DNA from 2 places in the Solibacillus cecembensis genome. Region 1 is predicted to be linked to the other one. Evidence: predicted binding sites of a transcription regulator. Region 1 holds the regulator's gene; the other holds the start of a gene.
The links. Region 1 encodes NrdR, which represses ribonucleotide reductase genes. Its sites were predicted from a motif close to AACACNATATATNGTGTT; they were not measured.
Positions count from the first base shown of each region.

Region 1 (8,329 bases):
TACAATCGTAATTCAAAACTTAAAAAGAGTGAGCACAGATGAAATTGATAAATTGGAGGAACACAGCATGACGAAAGAGAAATTACTTTTATTAGATGGCAATAGTTTAGCGTATCGTGCGTTTTTTGCATTACCACCGTTGACAAATGATAGTGGGATTCATACGAATGCAACATACGGCTTTACGACGATGCTACAAAAAATTATAGGTGAGGAAAATCCAACCCAAATGCTTGTAGCGTTTGATGCGGGGAAAACGACATTCCGCCATGAATCATACGGAGAATATAAAGGTGGACGTCAAAAAACGCCATCTGAATTATCGGAGCAATTTCCATACATTCGTAAGTTGGTTGATGCGTATCAAATTAAGCGCTATGAGTTATCTATGTATGAAGCGGATGATATTATCGGTACTTTAGCGAAACAAGCGGCAGCACTCGGAACAGAAGTCATTATCGTTTCAGGTGATAAAGATTTAACGCAATTGGCTTCGAATGAGGTGACCGTTTATATTACACGCAAAGGGATTACGGATATTGAAAAATATACACCGGCTTATATTGAAGAAAAATACGGCTTAACACCTGAGCAAATTATTGATATGAAGGGCTTAATGGGTGACCAATCCGATAATATTCCGGGTGTGCCAGGTGTTGGTGAAAAGACGGCAATTAAGCTATTAAAAGAACATGGAACGATCGAAGCGCTTTATGAGGCGATTGATTCGATGAAAGCTTCTAAAATGAAGGAAAAGTTGATTGAAAATGAAGAGCTTGCCCATTTATCGAAAAAGTTAGTCACAATCCATACGGAAGCCCCGATTGAAGTGTCGTTAAGTGAGCTAGCTTATGCAGGTCCAAATGAAGAGCAATTGCTTGAAGTTTGGCAGGAGCTTGGCTTTAAATCATTGATTGAAAAAAGTGATTTTGAAAGTGAAGAAATCGAACAAGAGGAGCTACAGTTTTTAATAGAAGAAGTTGTCACAGCGGACATGCTTCAAAATACGATGGCGATGCATTTAGAGCTTGAAAATGAGCATTATCATAGTTGCGAGGCACTTGGGTTAGCGTTAACAGATGGCAGTAATACAATTTTTACGGCTATAAATAATGTAGTAGAAAATAGTGCCTTAAAAACATGGCTACAAGATGCTACGAAGAAAAAGTATGTGACAGATAGTAAAGCAACACAAGCGATGCTTCACCGTTTAGGTATCGAATTAAAGGGTGTGGAATTTGATTTATTATTAGCTTCTTACATTATGAAACCGTCTACTTCCGGTGATGATGTGGCGACACATGCGAAGGAATTTGGATATCAAAATGTGAAGTCCAATGAATCGGTTTATGGAAAAGGTGCCAAATGGGCTGTACCAGCAGCCGATGTATTAGCGGATCATGTAAGCCGTAAAGCAATGGCGATTTGGAAGCTTCAGCCTGTTTTAGAAGAGAAATTAAAAACGAATGAACAGTTTGAGTTATATAAAGAGTTAGAGCTTCCGCTTGCTCATATTTTAGGGAAGATGGAGAGCGAGGGCATTACAGTAAACGCCGATACATTACAGCAAATGGGTGCTGACTTGAAGCAAAAACTAGATGTGATTGAGGCAACGATTTATGACGCGGCAGGTGAGACATTTAATATTAATTCACCGAAGCAACTAGGTGTTATTTTATTTGATAAGCTTGGTTTACCTGTCATTAAAAAAACAAAAACAGGCTATTCTACCGCAGCGGACGTGTTAGAAAAGCTTCAATCAGAACATGAAGTTGTGAAGCATATTTTAACGTACCGAACATTGGCGAAACTGCAATCGACGTACATTGAAGGCTTAACGAAAGAAATTCATCATGAAGATTCAAAAGTGCATACGCGTTTCCAACAAGCGTTAACGGCAACAGGTCGCTTAAGTTCAACAGATCCAAACTTACAAAACATCCCGATTCGTTTAGAAGAAGGGCGAAAAATTAGACAGGCGTTTATCCCATCTAAAAAAGACTGGATTTTATTTGCTGCGGACTATTCTCAAATTGAATTACGTGTATTAGCGCACATGTGTGAGGACCCTGCGTTAGTCGATGCGTTTACACAAGGGATGGATATTCATACTAGAACCGCGATGGATGTATTTAATGTCGAGGCGGATGAAGTGACGAGCAATATGCGTAGAACAGCGAAGGCGGTAAACTTTGGAATTGTATACGGTATTAGTGATTATGGTTTATCTCAAAGCTTAGACATTACTCGTAAAGAAGCGGCAACATTTATCGAAAACTATTTAGCAAGCTTCCCAGGTGTAAAAAATTACATGGATTCGATTGTTGTTGAGGCAAAGAAACAAGGTTTTGTCACAACGATATTAAACCGTCGTCGTTATTTACCGGATATTACTAGCTCGAATTTCAATTTGCGTAGCTTTGCAGAGCGAACGGCGATGAATACGCCAATTCAAGGAAGTGCGGCAGATATTATTAAAAAGGCGATGCTTGATATGGATGCGCGTTTGCAACAAGAAGGCTTGCAGGCGAAATTATTGTTACAAGTGCACGATGAATTAATTTTTGAAGCACCGAAAGAGGAAATCGAAATTTTAGAGCGTATCGTACCAGAAGTAATGGAAAATGCGATTCAATTAATCGTGCCATTGAAAGTTGATTTTTCATATGGCGACACGTGGTACGACGCGAAGTAAGGAGTTGTCATCATGCCAGAATTACCAGAAGTTGAAGGCGTTGTCCGCGATTTAAAACCGATTGTGGAAGGGAAAACAATCGAAAAAGTCGCATTATCCAGCGTGATTTTTGCTTCCAATGAGGCAGGCAAGCAAGCGATTGTTAAAAATATGGAACCGCAGTTATTTGAACAACTGCTTCAAAATAGGACGATTTTAGAAATTAAAAGACGTTCGAAATATATATTTTTCATGCTTGAAAATGAAGGGGAGTCCTTTGTTTTAGTAAATCATTTAGGCATGAGTGGCGCGTGGTTTGTGGTGAATGATGTGCTGGAAATTACTGAAGAAAAATTCCGCAAACATGTCCATGCTATTTTTACATTATCGACAGGCGAGCTGTTAGTGTATTCCGATATTCGCCGTTTTGGGGAATTGCGTTTTTTGAAGGAAATCGCGGATCACCCACCATTGTTGAAAATGGCACCCGAGCCGTTTGATGAAGATGCCTGTGCGTACTTTTTGGCGCAAAGTGAAAAACTGAAATATGCGAATAAGCCCATTAAAGAAGTCATTATGGATGGCCAAGTCATTTCCGGTTGCGGTAATATTTACGCGACCGAGGCACTTTTTAATATGGGTATTCATCCTGGACGTAAAACAAATCGCATCAGTCAGGCAAGAAAAGAAGCTTTGTTTCAAGTTATTTGTGACGTGCTTCAAGAAAGTATCGACTCAGGCGGCTCGACCATTTCAGATTATCGCAGTATTAATGGCGGGGCAGGAACGATGCAACATCGATTGAAAATGTACGGTAAAAAAGAATGCTTAGCGTGTGGTACAGAAACAAACTCAATGGTCATTGGCGGAAGAACATCTGTTTATTGCCCATATTGTCAAAAATAAGAGGTGTAATCATATGATTATTGGCTTAACTGGAAGTATTGCAAGTGGAAAAAGCACGGTCGCTAAAATGCTGGAGACGTATAAACTACCGATTGTCGATGCTGATTTAGTAGCGCGCCAAGTAGTGGGGCCCGGTTCAAATACATTACAGAAAATTGCCGAGGCATTTGGTCCAGAGGTTATTGCAGCTGACGGGACGATGGATCGTGCAAAAGTAGGTGCGATTATTTTTCATGATGAAGAAAAGCGCGCGGTGCTCAATGGCATTATTCATCCAGCCATTCGTGCGGAAATGATTCGTCAGCGGGATGAGCATGTGGCAAAAGGGGAACAAACCGTCATTATGGATATTCCGTTATTATTTGAAAGCAAATTGCAGCATTTTGTCGAGAAGATTTTGGTCGTTACTGTATCAGAGGACAACCAACTCCAACGCCTAATGGAGCGCAATGGTTTTTCGATGGAAGAAGCACACGCTCGTATCGCAACACAAATACCAGTTGCCGAAAAAGAAGCGTTAGCAGATGCCGTTATTTTTAATAATGGCATGCTAGAAGAAACGGCGAAGCAATTAGAGCAAATTTTGAAGCAGTGGCAAATCATTAAGTTTACTAAAAGTGAATAACATTTTGTAATGTAGAATGCATCGTTTGTTGTTTAACGATGCATTCTATTTGTGATGAGCGATAAACTCTTTCTAAGTGCATATGAAATCGTTTTCAGAAAATAACAACTTTATTTATTGCTGTTTAAATATGTTCACTATTAGAAAAAATGTGTTATACTAATGAGCGAATATAACAATTAGACTTAATCGTACTTTTAGGAGGATTTAAATAATATGACAGTTTCTATTGCAATCAATGGTTTTGGCCGTATCGGTCGTATGGTTTTCAGACAAGCGATGATGCAAGGTAATGTAAATATCGTAGCAGTTAATGCTAGTTACCCAGCTGAAACGTTAGCACATTTAATTAAGTATGACACAAATCATGGTACTTTCCCTGGAACAGTTGAAGCAGAAGAAGGCGCTTTAATCGTAAATGGTAAACGTGTTGTATTAGTGAGCGAACGTGATCCGTTAAAATTACCTTGGACTGAGATGGGCGTAGATATCGTTATCGAAGCAACTGGTAAATTTAATGACCGTGACAAAGCGGCGATGCATTTAGAAGCTGGTGCTAAAAAAGTTATTTTAACTGCTCCAGGTAAAAACGAAGATATTACGGTTGTTCTAGGTGTAAATGACGAGAAATTAGATTTATCAAAACATGATGTAATTTCAAATGCATCTTGTACAACAAACTGCTTAGCTCCAGTAGCGAAAGTATTAAATGATGAGTTTGGTATTGTAAACGGTTTAATGACAACAGTTCATGCTTATACAAATGACCAAAACAACATTGACAACCCACATAAAGATTTACGTCGTGCGCGTAACTGTGCATCATCAATTATTCCAACTTCAACTGGTGCAGCAAAAGCATTACGCTTAGTGTTACCGGAATTAGATGGCAAAATTCATGGTATGGCATTACGTGTACCAACACCGAATGTTTCTTTAGTAGACTTAGTAGTAGACTTAGAAAAAGACGTGACAGTGGAAGAAGTAAACAATGCATTCAAAGCGGCTGCTGAAGGTAAAATGAAAGGTATTTTAAACTTCACAATGGAGCCACTTGTATCTTCTGACTTCAACACAACGACTTTCTCTTCTACAGTAGACGGTTTAACGACAATCGTTTTAGGTGATCGTAAAGTAAAAGTTTTAGCTTGGTATGACAATGAGTGGGGTTATTCTGCTCGTGTAGTAGACTTAACAGTGAAAATTGCAAAAGAACTTGCAACAGTAAACGCTTAACTTGATTCAGCTGAATCAAGTTAAAGCACCTGGCGGATGTCACAGATTTTAAGGGGAGTTTTTCGAGCTCGCTCGAAAAAAATCTGGACGCAATTACGCAGAGGCGTAATTGATTAAAGTGAAATAAATCCTTTGCGAAAAGTTACTATTTTCTCGCAAAGGTTTTTTCTATTGCACATACATATTAAGAAGCTGTATAATTTTCGGAAACGATGCGCGCGCAGGAATGACTATTTCACGCGCGTTATTTTTGTTATAATACGATTATGACTTAAGAATCAGGAGAAAAAAACTATGAGATGTCCAGCTTGTCAATACAACGGAACACGTGTTGTAGACTCTAGACCTGTTGATGATAATAAAGAAATACGAAGACGTCGTGAATGCGAATCATGTAGCTTTCGATTTACTACGTTTGAAAAAATAGAAGAAACACCATTAATTGTTGTGAAAAAAGAAGGTTCCCGTGAGGAATTTACGCGTGAAAAGGTTTTACGTGGGCTTATTCGTGCTTGTGAAAAACGTCCGGTACCACTAGATCAGTTAGAAGAGCTTGTGATGGACATTGAAAAAGAGCTACGTCGTGTAGGAAATGCCGAAGTACGCTCAGAAGATGTCGGTGAAATGGTGATGGACCGTTTAGCGAAAATCGATGAAGTTGCATATGTTCGATTTGCATCGGTTTATCGTCAATTTAAAGACATTACCGTTTTTATTGAAGAACTAAAAGAGATTATGATCCGTCAATCACATGATAAATAATTCAGAGGGAGGTACAAAAAATGGTTCATTTGATGAAAGAATTACAGCCTACGGATCATTTTGAAATCAAGCTCCCTCACGCATTATCGACAAATGAACGCCAGCTTGTCACGTTATTTTATCAACCATTAACAGGGGCAGAACCGATTAGTCTTTATTTAACGTTATGGGCAGAGGCGGAAAGCTATGCGCCACAAGAGATGAACCATTATTATTTAATGAATGTATTGTCGATGCCGCTACCGAAAGTGTTCGAAGCACGCATTGCTTTAGAAGCAATCGGGTTATTACGTACGTGGAAAAAGGATTTAGGGACTAGCCGTCATTTTATATATGAGCTTGTGCGTCCATTAGATGCCCAAAGTTTTTTTAAAGATCCGCTACTGTCGATGTTTTTGTTCAGTAAAATTGGAGAAGGTCCTTATCGAAAACTGCGCCAACGATTTATTGCGCAACCAAATAATGAAGCATTTGAAGAAGTGACCCGGACGTTTATTGATGTGTACAAACCTGTGCATACGAATGTTCCGACTGATTTTAATGAAGAAGAAGCACCGAAGCAACAAGATTATCCGTTTTATTATGAACAATTTGATTTTCAATTATTACAGTCAGGCTTATCAGAGCAACTTGTCCCTTCTTCTGCATTGACGATTGAAGCGCGAGAAATGATTGCCAAGCTGTCCTTTTTATATAAGCTGTCCCCAATCGATATGCAAAAAGTCGTTATTTTAGCATTGGATGAGCAAATGAAGTTGCCGACAGAAAAGCTGAAAAAGGCTGCTGCAGATTACTATAAGCTAGCTGTCTCAAAAGATGCACCGACGTTTACAAAGACTTTCCAAAGTAAGCAAGTGGAAGAAACGGCTCCACAAAATTTATCGAAGGAGCAGGAATTGCTTCAATACTTAGAAACGACACCACCCGTACAAGTTTTGCGAGATATTAATAAAGGCAAGGAACCGCTCCCTTCGTCGATTCAGCTCGCGGAAGATTTAGTTGTCACATACAGTATGCCAGTGGGTGTTGTGAATGTCTTGCTCGAATATGTCATGCTTTCTACGGATATGAAGTTGCCGCGAAGTTATGTTGAAAAAATAGCTGATCACTGGAGTCGTAAGCATTTAAAAACGGCGAAAGAAGCGATGGATTTAGCGCGCCAAGAACGTGATAAATATGCGCAGTGGAAAACAGAAAGTGCTACGCCAAAACCTTCAACGAATCCGAGTAAACCGTTTCAAAAACCACCGGCGTCTCGCAAAAATACACGTAATGAGCAAGTGCCAGATTGGTTTTATAAGCGGGATGAACAACCGAAGCAAGAAGACACAAGTGCAGTCGATTTTGAAAAAGAACGTTTGAAAATATTGCAGAAACTAGATCAACAACAAAAGTAGGTGAATTCCAATCGAACCGATAAATGAACAGTTAAATCAAATAAAGAAAAAAATGCCGTCATTTGAAGCGCGTTTTGAAGAGATGCGTAGGGAAACCGTCGAGCATCCGAAAGTGCAACAATTTTTACTAGAACATAATCAACAGTTAACGAAACAAATGATTGATATTAGTTTACCGAAGCTGTATGAATACATTTCACAAGATACAGATTGCTGTGGCTGTGGTGATACGAGAAATTGTACGAACTTGTTAAAGGGGCACGTCCCGAAATTGTATACGACATACAATGCGATTGATACGACCTATGTGCCGTGTGCGCAAAAGTTACGAGAAGACGAAAGACGTGATGTGGCAAATATGATTTCAAGTATGTATATGCCAAAAGATGTCTTAAAGGCGACGTTGAAAGATTTAGCCATCGACAATCACTCCCGTTTGAGCATTGCGGATCAAGCAGCTGAATTTGTTGCAGAATTTAGTCGTACAGGTGTGCTACCCAAAAAAGGGTTTTACTTATATGGTCCGTTTGGTATAGGGAAATCCTTCGTGCTTGGTGCGATAGCCAATGAACTCGCTTCATTAAAAGTGCGTTCGGTTGTGGTTTTTGTACCAGAATTTTTACGTGAAATGAAAAATGCGATTTCAGATAATACATTAAATGGGAAAATTGATTTTGTGAAAAAAGCACCTGTTTTGATGCTGGATGATATTGGCGCTGAAACGATGTC
Region 1 covers NZ_JBNNMF010000005.1:34,756-43,084, reverse strand. Annotated here, with positions in the region: gene polA (DNA polymerase I) at 68-2,695, shown strand; gene mutM (bifunctional DNA-formamidopyrimidine glycosylase/DNA-(apurinic or apyrimidinic site) lyase) at 2,708-3,580, shown strand; gene coaE (dephospho-CoA kinase) at 3,594-4,205, shown strand; gene ACQKIH_RS05975 (glyceraldehyde-3-phosphate dehydrogenase) at 4,422-5,441, shown strand; gene nrdR (transcriptional regulator NrdR) at 5,736-6,203, shown strand; gene ACQKIH_RS05965 (replication initiation and membrane attachment family protein) at 6,224-7,600, shown strand; gene dnaI (primosomal protein DnaI) at 7,611-8,329, shown strand, end outside.

Region 2 (8,329 bases), on a different contig from region 1:
AAATCATCTAACCTCTAAGAAATCTACAGAGGTGAGAGGATTTTAATCAAACTTTATTACAAAGCTACATCTATGCCTATCCTTGTTTATTACAGCCTTCTTTGATTCATCTTCTATAGTTGGCCACCTTCTTACTCTTTTGGTCAAAAAACACCCCTTTAGATAAGGTTCAATCTAAAGGGGTGTTCATCACATTTTTTTATATACTTTGCGAATTTATTTTATAATCCACACTTCAGCTGCGCACTACAGTTTGTACATGTGTTACAGCCGCCCATTTCCTCTACCGTACCTTGACGGCATACCGGACATGTATTTCCTACTTCTGAACCGATTGTTACATCCGTATCTGCTAGTGGTTTAATAGTATCCACTAATACAACTTGGCGTTTTACTACGACTTCTTCTTGCTTTAATTCTTCAAATTCCATTTGCTCATCTGAATTTGATTCTTCGGCTTTTAGCGTTAGTACTTGTGAATCACGTGAACCATCCACGTATACTGTACCGCCTTTTGCTCCACCTTTATATAAACGCTCGTACACATTTTGCACTTGCTCAACTGTGTAACCTTTTGGCGCGTTCACTGTTTTCGAAATCGATGAGTCGATCCAGTTTTGGATAATGCACTGTACATCGGCATGTGCCTCTGCTGATAATTCCATCGAAGCTTTGAACCAGTTCGGTAAATTATTTTCATCTACACCTGGGTTTGCATCTAAGTATTCTTTCACGATTTCCGCTTTTACTTCGATAAACTTCCCTAAACGACCTGAACGGTAATAAGTGAAGCTGAAGTAAGGCTCAAGTCCTGTTGCAACTCCGACCATTGTCCCAGTAGACCCCGTAGGAGCAACTGTTAATAAGTGAGAGTTACGAATACCGTTTGCGATCACGCCTTCACGAATATGCTCTGGCATTTTTTTCATGAAGCCTGTGTTTGTAAAAGCTTCACGTAAACGAGCAGTTTCTGCATCCGTTGCACCTTGCAAGAATGGGAAGCTACCGCGCTCTTTTCCAAGCTCAATCGATTGTTCATAAGCGGCAATCGCAATTGTTTTAAAGATTTCGTCAACAAGTGCATTACCTTCATCTGAACCGTATTCTTTTTCACAGTAAATAAGTAAATCGGCAAGACCCATAACACCAAGACCAACACGGCGTTCACCAAGTGCTTGCTTTTTATTATCGTCTAAGAAGTACGGTGTTGCGTCGATTACGTTATCTTGCATACGTACGCCGACTTGAACCGTTTGACGTAATGCTTCATAATCAACTGTTTTCGTTTCTTTATTTGCAAACTGCGCTAAGTTTACCGCAGCTAAATTACATACTGAATATGGTGCTAGTGGTTGTTCACCACACGGATTCGTTGCAACTACTTTTTGACCATAGCTTTGTGCATTCGTCATATCATTCGCATTATCGATGAAGAAAATACCTGGCTCAGCAGCATACGTCGCACAAATATTTACTAAGTTCCAAAGCTCTTTTGCTTTAATTGTACGATCTGTACGAACAGGATAGCCGAGCTTTTCCCATTCACGAACATCGCCAACTTCATGCCATTTTTCATTGTAATCTTTCATTTGCTCTGGTGTGTAATTTGCCACATCCGGGAAGCGTAATGGGAAATCTTCATCATTTTCAACAGCAGCCATAAATTCTTTCGTTAATGTTACCGAAATGTTCGCACCTGTTAAAAACTCTGGATTGTGTACAGAATATGTACCACCGTCGCGTAATTTGGATTCTGCATCACGGATAATTGCCGCGTTAAAGCCACCGAAGCCTTCGATGTTTTTAAAGTTAACTATTCCTTGATACATAGCATCTTCTTGCTGTGTTAACGGCTTGAATTTCAACTTTTCTTTCGCTAAACGGATAATTGATTCATCCGCTGTATTTTCAATTAAATAACGTAAAATACGTGGATTTTGCATTTTTGAAATAATAAATTCCACGATATCTGGATGCCAATCTGCTAACATAATCATCTGAGCGCCACGTCTTGAACCACCTTGTTCTACAAGATGAGTCAACTTAGCAATATCATCCAACCAGCTAACTGATCCAGATGATTTACCATTTACACCGCGCGCTAATGTGTTGCGTGGACGTAGTGTGGAACCGTTCGTACCAACACCGCCACCACGACTCATAATTTCCATTACTTGCTTACGGTGATCACTAATACCTTCACGAGAATCCGCTACAAAGGGCATTACATAACAGTTAAAGAATGTTACTTCTGTTTCAGAACCTGCCCCATAAATAACGCGTCCAGCTGGAATAAATTTCAGGCTTACAAGCTGCTCATAAAACTTCTCAAACCATTCTTGGCGTTTTTCTTCCGTCTTTTCTACGGATGCTAAACCTGTTGCATTTCGTTTCGCAATTTGCTCATAGTAAATTTCTAAAGGCTTTTCGATAATATCTAACGAACGCATAATAATACCTGTTGCTTGCTCGCTCTCGTCCAATACATGTCGATAATCTGCTTCAATCATGATTGAGGCCATCTTATTTTCATGGTCAATCGATTGAATAATTCCGAGACCACGTGCAGGGAATTTCGGATCTTGTTTGACCGTTAATACAACAAAATCTCCTGCTTTTAACGTTTTCTTTTCCGTATCCTTAAAAGAATAACGATCAATCATTACAAGACGAGATACCCCTTTATGCGTAAGATGCATATCGGATGTGATTGAATGCACCTGGGGGAATTGTTCGATATCTTGATTTAACTGATTAATTTGGATGGTTTGCTCTAATACACTTGCCATCAATAAAGCCTCCTTTTAAAAATCACTCTAATAATTATTGTTCCCAACAAAAACCAAAATCAAACACAATATATTGTGTTTGATTTTTCATTTAGAATCTATATGTTGATTTTCATTTATTTCCTTAAAAAGATTACAATATAAATTTATTTCAATCAAGGGGTTGATTTTTTTAAGATTTCGTAAACCTCACTCATATCAACGTTTCCCGCATTAAAAATATTTTCACGAAAAATAAAACAAGTGTTCGTAACTTATTTTTTGAAGTTCCACTCATCTGTCAAGTATTTAGATTGCTCTAATTGTTTGACATAATGAAGTTGTTCTGCCGTTAATTCATACGGAACTAAGTCAATGTCCAATGCCTCTTCAAATCCTTCTGAGAACGCCTTCACGCACTGTTCAATCGTAAAAGGAGTTGATGCTAATCGATTCATCGCAACCGCCTTCTCAGGCAATTTTAAACGCATTTTCTCTTTCGCTTCAGGCGTTGCAAAACGGAATAATGATAATAATAAATCTTCATCAAGTTCTAATAAAATTGCACCATGTTGAAGTATAACACCCTTTTGACGAGTTTGCGCACTCCCAGCAACTTTCTTCCCTTCGACAACCAATTCATACCAACTTGGCGCATCAAAACAAACCGCGCTTTTCGGTTTTTTTAAATCAGCCAAGCTTTCCTGCGTCTCTGGAACACTAAAATAAGCATCCAAACCTAATTTTCTAAACCCAAGCAATAACCCCTCACTCAATACGCGGTAAGCTTCTGTAACCGTTTCAGGCATATCTGGATAGTTTTCAGAAACAATAATGGAATATGTAAGTTCTTGATCATGTAAAACAGCACGTCCACCTGTTGGGCGACGAACAAAACCTAAATTTTGATCCTTCACTGCCTGCAGATTAATATCGCGCTCAGCTTGTTGAAAATACCCAATTGATAACGTCGCAGGGTTCCATTCATAAAAACGGATGATTGGTGGCATACTTCCCTCACTATGCCAATCTAATAACGCTTCATCTAACGCCATATTAAAACTAGGACTACACGGACCTGAATGAATAAAATACCATTGTTTTTTCAAAATCACATCTTCTCCTCTAATTCAATTTCCCCTTGGCGTAATGACGTCCAGATTTTTTTCGAGCCCTCTCGAAAAACTCTCCTTAAAAATCTGTGACATCCGCCGGGGCTTGGGTCAACACGATGGTGATCACAAAGGCGTTGTCACAGGACGTGACGGGTTTAGCCTTTGTTCCCCTATGCAGCAGTTTTTGAAACTCCTCTGAATAAAATTGGAGATTTGACATTCATCCTCCACTTATTAAAGAGGCAACTTTCGCTGAAACAGGTTAACTATTTTAACAAACTGACTCGACTAACTGTAATACATCTCTTATAATAGACATAGAGAACGAAAGGGGCAATTTAGCAGTGACAATACTTTATACCATTTTAGCTGTTTTAGCGATTATTATCGTTTATGTATTAGTAAATTCATATCGATTAAAAAAAGCTGTAACAAATTTAACACAAGAACAATTTATTCAAGGCTACCGCAAAGCACAATTAATCGATTTACGTGAACCAAAAGAATTCGAGGCAGGCCATATTTTAGGTGCCCGTAACATTCCGACAACACAATTTGGTACACGCCATAAAGAAATTCGTCCAGATTTACCAGTTTATCTATACTGTCAAAACTCTGGTCGCAGTGCGCGTGCAGCATTGTCATTAAAGAAAAAAGGCTACACTCAAATTTATCAATTACAAGGCGGCTTCAAAACTTGGACTGGTAAAGTAAAATCAAAATAAAATCTAACATCCAGCTCCCTATTTTTATAGGGAGCTTTCTTCTTAACTTGTATCACTGCAATTATGTGAGCATACCTTTAATTGGAGTTTCTTCTATATATAAAGGTAGCTGTTAGAGGTCGAACAACTAACATCTAGTAAAATTGGACAAAATTAGAGAAAAAGAAGGTTTTATTATATGAAAATCGCCGCGCCAAAAATCGCGAATCACTTGCCAAAGCAGTCCTTCCATGATGTGCAAATGGAAGATGAGTTGGAACTTTATGATTGCCAAATAATCGACGATGAATTCGAAAGTGAACAACTGGATCACGTACGTATTTCCACTGCCCATATTAAAAATTCAAATTTAATTGGATCTAGCTTTTCAAAATCAGATTTTCTGGATGTTACTTTTGAAAACTGCGACTTATCAAATGTTCGCTTGGACGGCTCTAATATACACCGTGTCCACTTCAAAAATTGTAAACTGCTTGGCGTCAACTTTACAGATGTTCGCTTTGGCAATGTGACATTCGAGCACTGTATCGGTAACTTATCGGTTTTTTCACAGTCCAAATTTGATAAAGTGCGATTTGTTTCATGTGAACTAAGACAGACTGATTTTTATGACTGCACCTTTAAAAGCATTGAATTTGAACAATGCAATATTAACGAAGCAAACCTCGAAGAAACGAAACTTGCGAAAGTTGACTTAAGTTCATGCACGTTTGAAACGTTAACAGTTGGCATCAATTCATTAAAAGGTTGCACCGTTTCTGCACAGCAAGCAGCACTACTCGCCTCACTTTTAGGGTTGATTGTTAAATAATCAATTACGCCTCGGCGTAATTGCGTCCAGATTTTTTCGAGCTCGGGGCCACAGGACGTGGGTCAGTCAGCCGTTGTCACACGATGTGACGTTTTTAGGCTGACTTCCTCTTTTAAAGCTCCCCCTTAAAATCTGTGACATCCGCCGGGGGCTTAACTTGATTCAGTGGGGGAGAACCCCACTGAATCAAGTTAAAATAAGCCGATTGAAGTATTAACCACTTCAATCGGCTTATTTTATACTTTTATTTTCGTTGCTTCCTTTAAAGCTTTTTCCTCTACGGGAATCCGCACTGCGAGCATCGCAAAATTTAATAGTGTGAAACAAACGACGGTAAAATACGCTTGAAACATAAGTGGCAGCACTAAAATTTCAAGACAGACGACGACGTAATTCGGATGTGGGATAAACGCATATGGACCTTTTTTGACAAGCGTTGCCCCAGGTAAAATAATGATTTTCGTATTCCAGAACGACTTTAATGAGGTAAGACACCAAATTCTCATGAGCTGTAAAAATAGGAAAACAGCGAGCAACAAGTAATTTGGCGTCTGTGATAAGTTACTATACATCACCTCGATAATGAGGCAAACAAAAAAACTACTATGCAATAAAATCATGTAAGGATAATGAGAAGCCCCTACCTCATACGCTCCTTTTGCTAGCATCATTTTTTCATTGCGTTTCGCCACAACAATTTCCACTAGCCTTTGCAAGATAATCAGGATGATAATGACTGTAAATACCACATCAATCCCTCCATTCCAGCAAAACCGCTTCCCCGCTAAAGCCAGGACCTAATGCCACTAATAATCCTAGCGTGTTCGCTGCCGATTCTTTCAACATAAATTGTTCGAGCACATACAGAACCGTTGGCGACGACATATTGCCGTGATGCTTTAAAATCTCTCGGGAAATGGCAGTGTGTACGCTGTCTAATTGCAATGCCTCCTCATATGCATGCAGCACTTTTTTACCGCCAGGATGTGCAACAAAATGATCAATTTGCTCTGGCTGAATGTCATAATCATTTAAAAATTGATGGATAAACGGTCCGAGCCATGTGGCAATAATATTCGGTATGCTTTTAGCAAACACGACATGCAAGCCCCCATTTTTCACCTGCCAGCCCATCACCTCCTCAGAATTTGGCATCCATTTTGATTTTCGCCCAATAATATGCGGTACTGGCTTGTCCTGCTCCAGTTCTACTTGATCCCCACATATGAGCACACAAGCCGCGCCGTCCGCAAATAATGACGCCCCGACAATATTGCTTTTTGTATAATCGTCTTTTTGGAAGGTTAAGCTACATAGCTCAATACAAACGACGAGTACTTTCGCTTTTGGATACGCTTTGCAATAATCAAAGGCGCGACTCACACCCGCAGCCCCTCCAGCACACCCAAGTCCCCAAATCGGCATGCGAACGACTTCATCTGAAAATGGCAGGATATTCATGACACGTGCATCAATACTTGGTGTGGAAATACCTGTACTACTGACGAAAATGACAGCATCAATATCCTCCGTTGCAATCGCTGTTTGTAAAAATGCCGGATTCGTTAAACATTTTTGAATCACTTCCACGCTATAGGCAACCGCTAGCTCGACATATAATTCATTGCGTTCCTCAAATGTATGCGCCTCACGATACCATTCAGGTGGCACACAAAAATGGCGCGTTTCAATTTCACCGTTCACAAAAACATTGAGCAACCGATCAATTTTAGGCATTTGCTGTTGAAAAAGCTCTTTCGTTAATTGTTGAATATTCGACTGCGCCAATGAAAATGGCGGTGTATATGTACCGACAGAAGCTATTTTTGGCAAGATCATATCCCCTTTTAAAGTTTACATTTTTACCAATGTATTAAAGAGACGCAAGAAATATACTGCTAGATCATGACCTTTTCATAAACGGTTGTTACTTCCACTATGTTTTATTCACAAAAGGTTGTCCCTAAAATTTTTTAGCCATTATAATAACCCTCTCGCTGGCATGTTGACTTACCGGCGAGAAGATCTATTTAACTTATTTATATCGCATGAATGGTTAAGATATCTCTACTGATTAAATTTCTAGTTTATTAACAATGCCCTTTTGGTTTTCTGCAGTTGCAATTACATGTATGCATTGGCATTTGTGGTCTAAATGGTGTCCCACACATTGTATGCGTTTCACAGCATTCATTCACGCAAGATTCTGTATGTGGGAAATGATATTGATGATTGATCATATGTCTGTTAATAGTAGTCAAATGTGATGGTGAAACGTGTGGAACCACCTCAGTTGTCATATTTATTTGTTCGAACTGTTGAGTTGGTGCTATGCGCGGGTCCGCGAACTGGGTAGAACCCGATTGTATTGGAAGCTGAATTGGTTGTTGTGATGGCATTGGCATTTGCATCGGCATTCCCATCTGCATTGGCATTCCCATTTCCATTGGCATTCCCATCTGCATTGGCATCCCCATTTGCATTGGCATTCCCATTTGCATCGGCATTTGTTGCTGCGGATAACCTTGATAAAATTGCTCACTAGTCATATCAAATTGATTGAACCAATTACCATTGTTCATTTAAAGCCCTCCTTCATTAAATTTGTTACATTATTAACATATGAAATTGAAAACACGTGAACTATTTGTATGCCTATACGTTTGATGGTACGATTTATAGGCAGATTATTACAACAAAATTTTTAAAGAAGAATAGGACGTGTAAACGGATGAATTTACAATCAGTTATGCAGGAGCTTGAAGCTTTAGGTAAGGAACGTTCGAAAAAAATGTATCAATCAAACGGCGCATGCGAACCCCTTTTTGGCGTGGCGACGGGTGCGATGAAACCGATTGCCAAACCGCTCAAAAAAAATCAAGCGTTAGCAGAGGAGCTATATGCTACGGG
Region 2 covers NZ_JBNNMF010000017.1:60,865-69,193, forward strand. Annotated here, with positions in the region: gene ACQKIH_RS15330 (vitamin B12-dependent ribonucleotide reductase) at 222-2,789, opposite strand; gene ACQKIH_RS15335 (lipoate--protein ligase family protein) at 3,044-3,880, opposite strand; gene ACQKIH_RS15340 (rhodanese-like domain-containing protein) at 4,228-4,608, shown strand; gene ACQKIH_RS15345 (pentapeptide repeat-containing protein) at 4,787-5,419, shown strand; gene ACQKIH_RS15350 (isoprenylcysteine carboxyl methyltransferase family protein) at 5,656-6,168, opposite strand; gene ACQKIH_RS15355 (type III polyketide synthase) at 6,170-7,252, opposite strand; gene ACQKIH_RS15360 (CotD family spore coat protein) at 7,510-8,001, opposite strand; gene ACQKIH_RS15365 (DNA alkylation repair protein) at 8,151-8,329, shown strand, end outside.
Region 2: ACQKIH_RS15330 (vitamin B12-dependent ribonucleotide reductase) is a predicted target of NrdR. The motif match lies at 2,852-2,869, and genes of this name have one in related genera.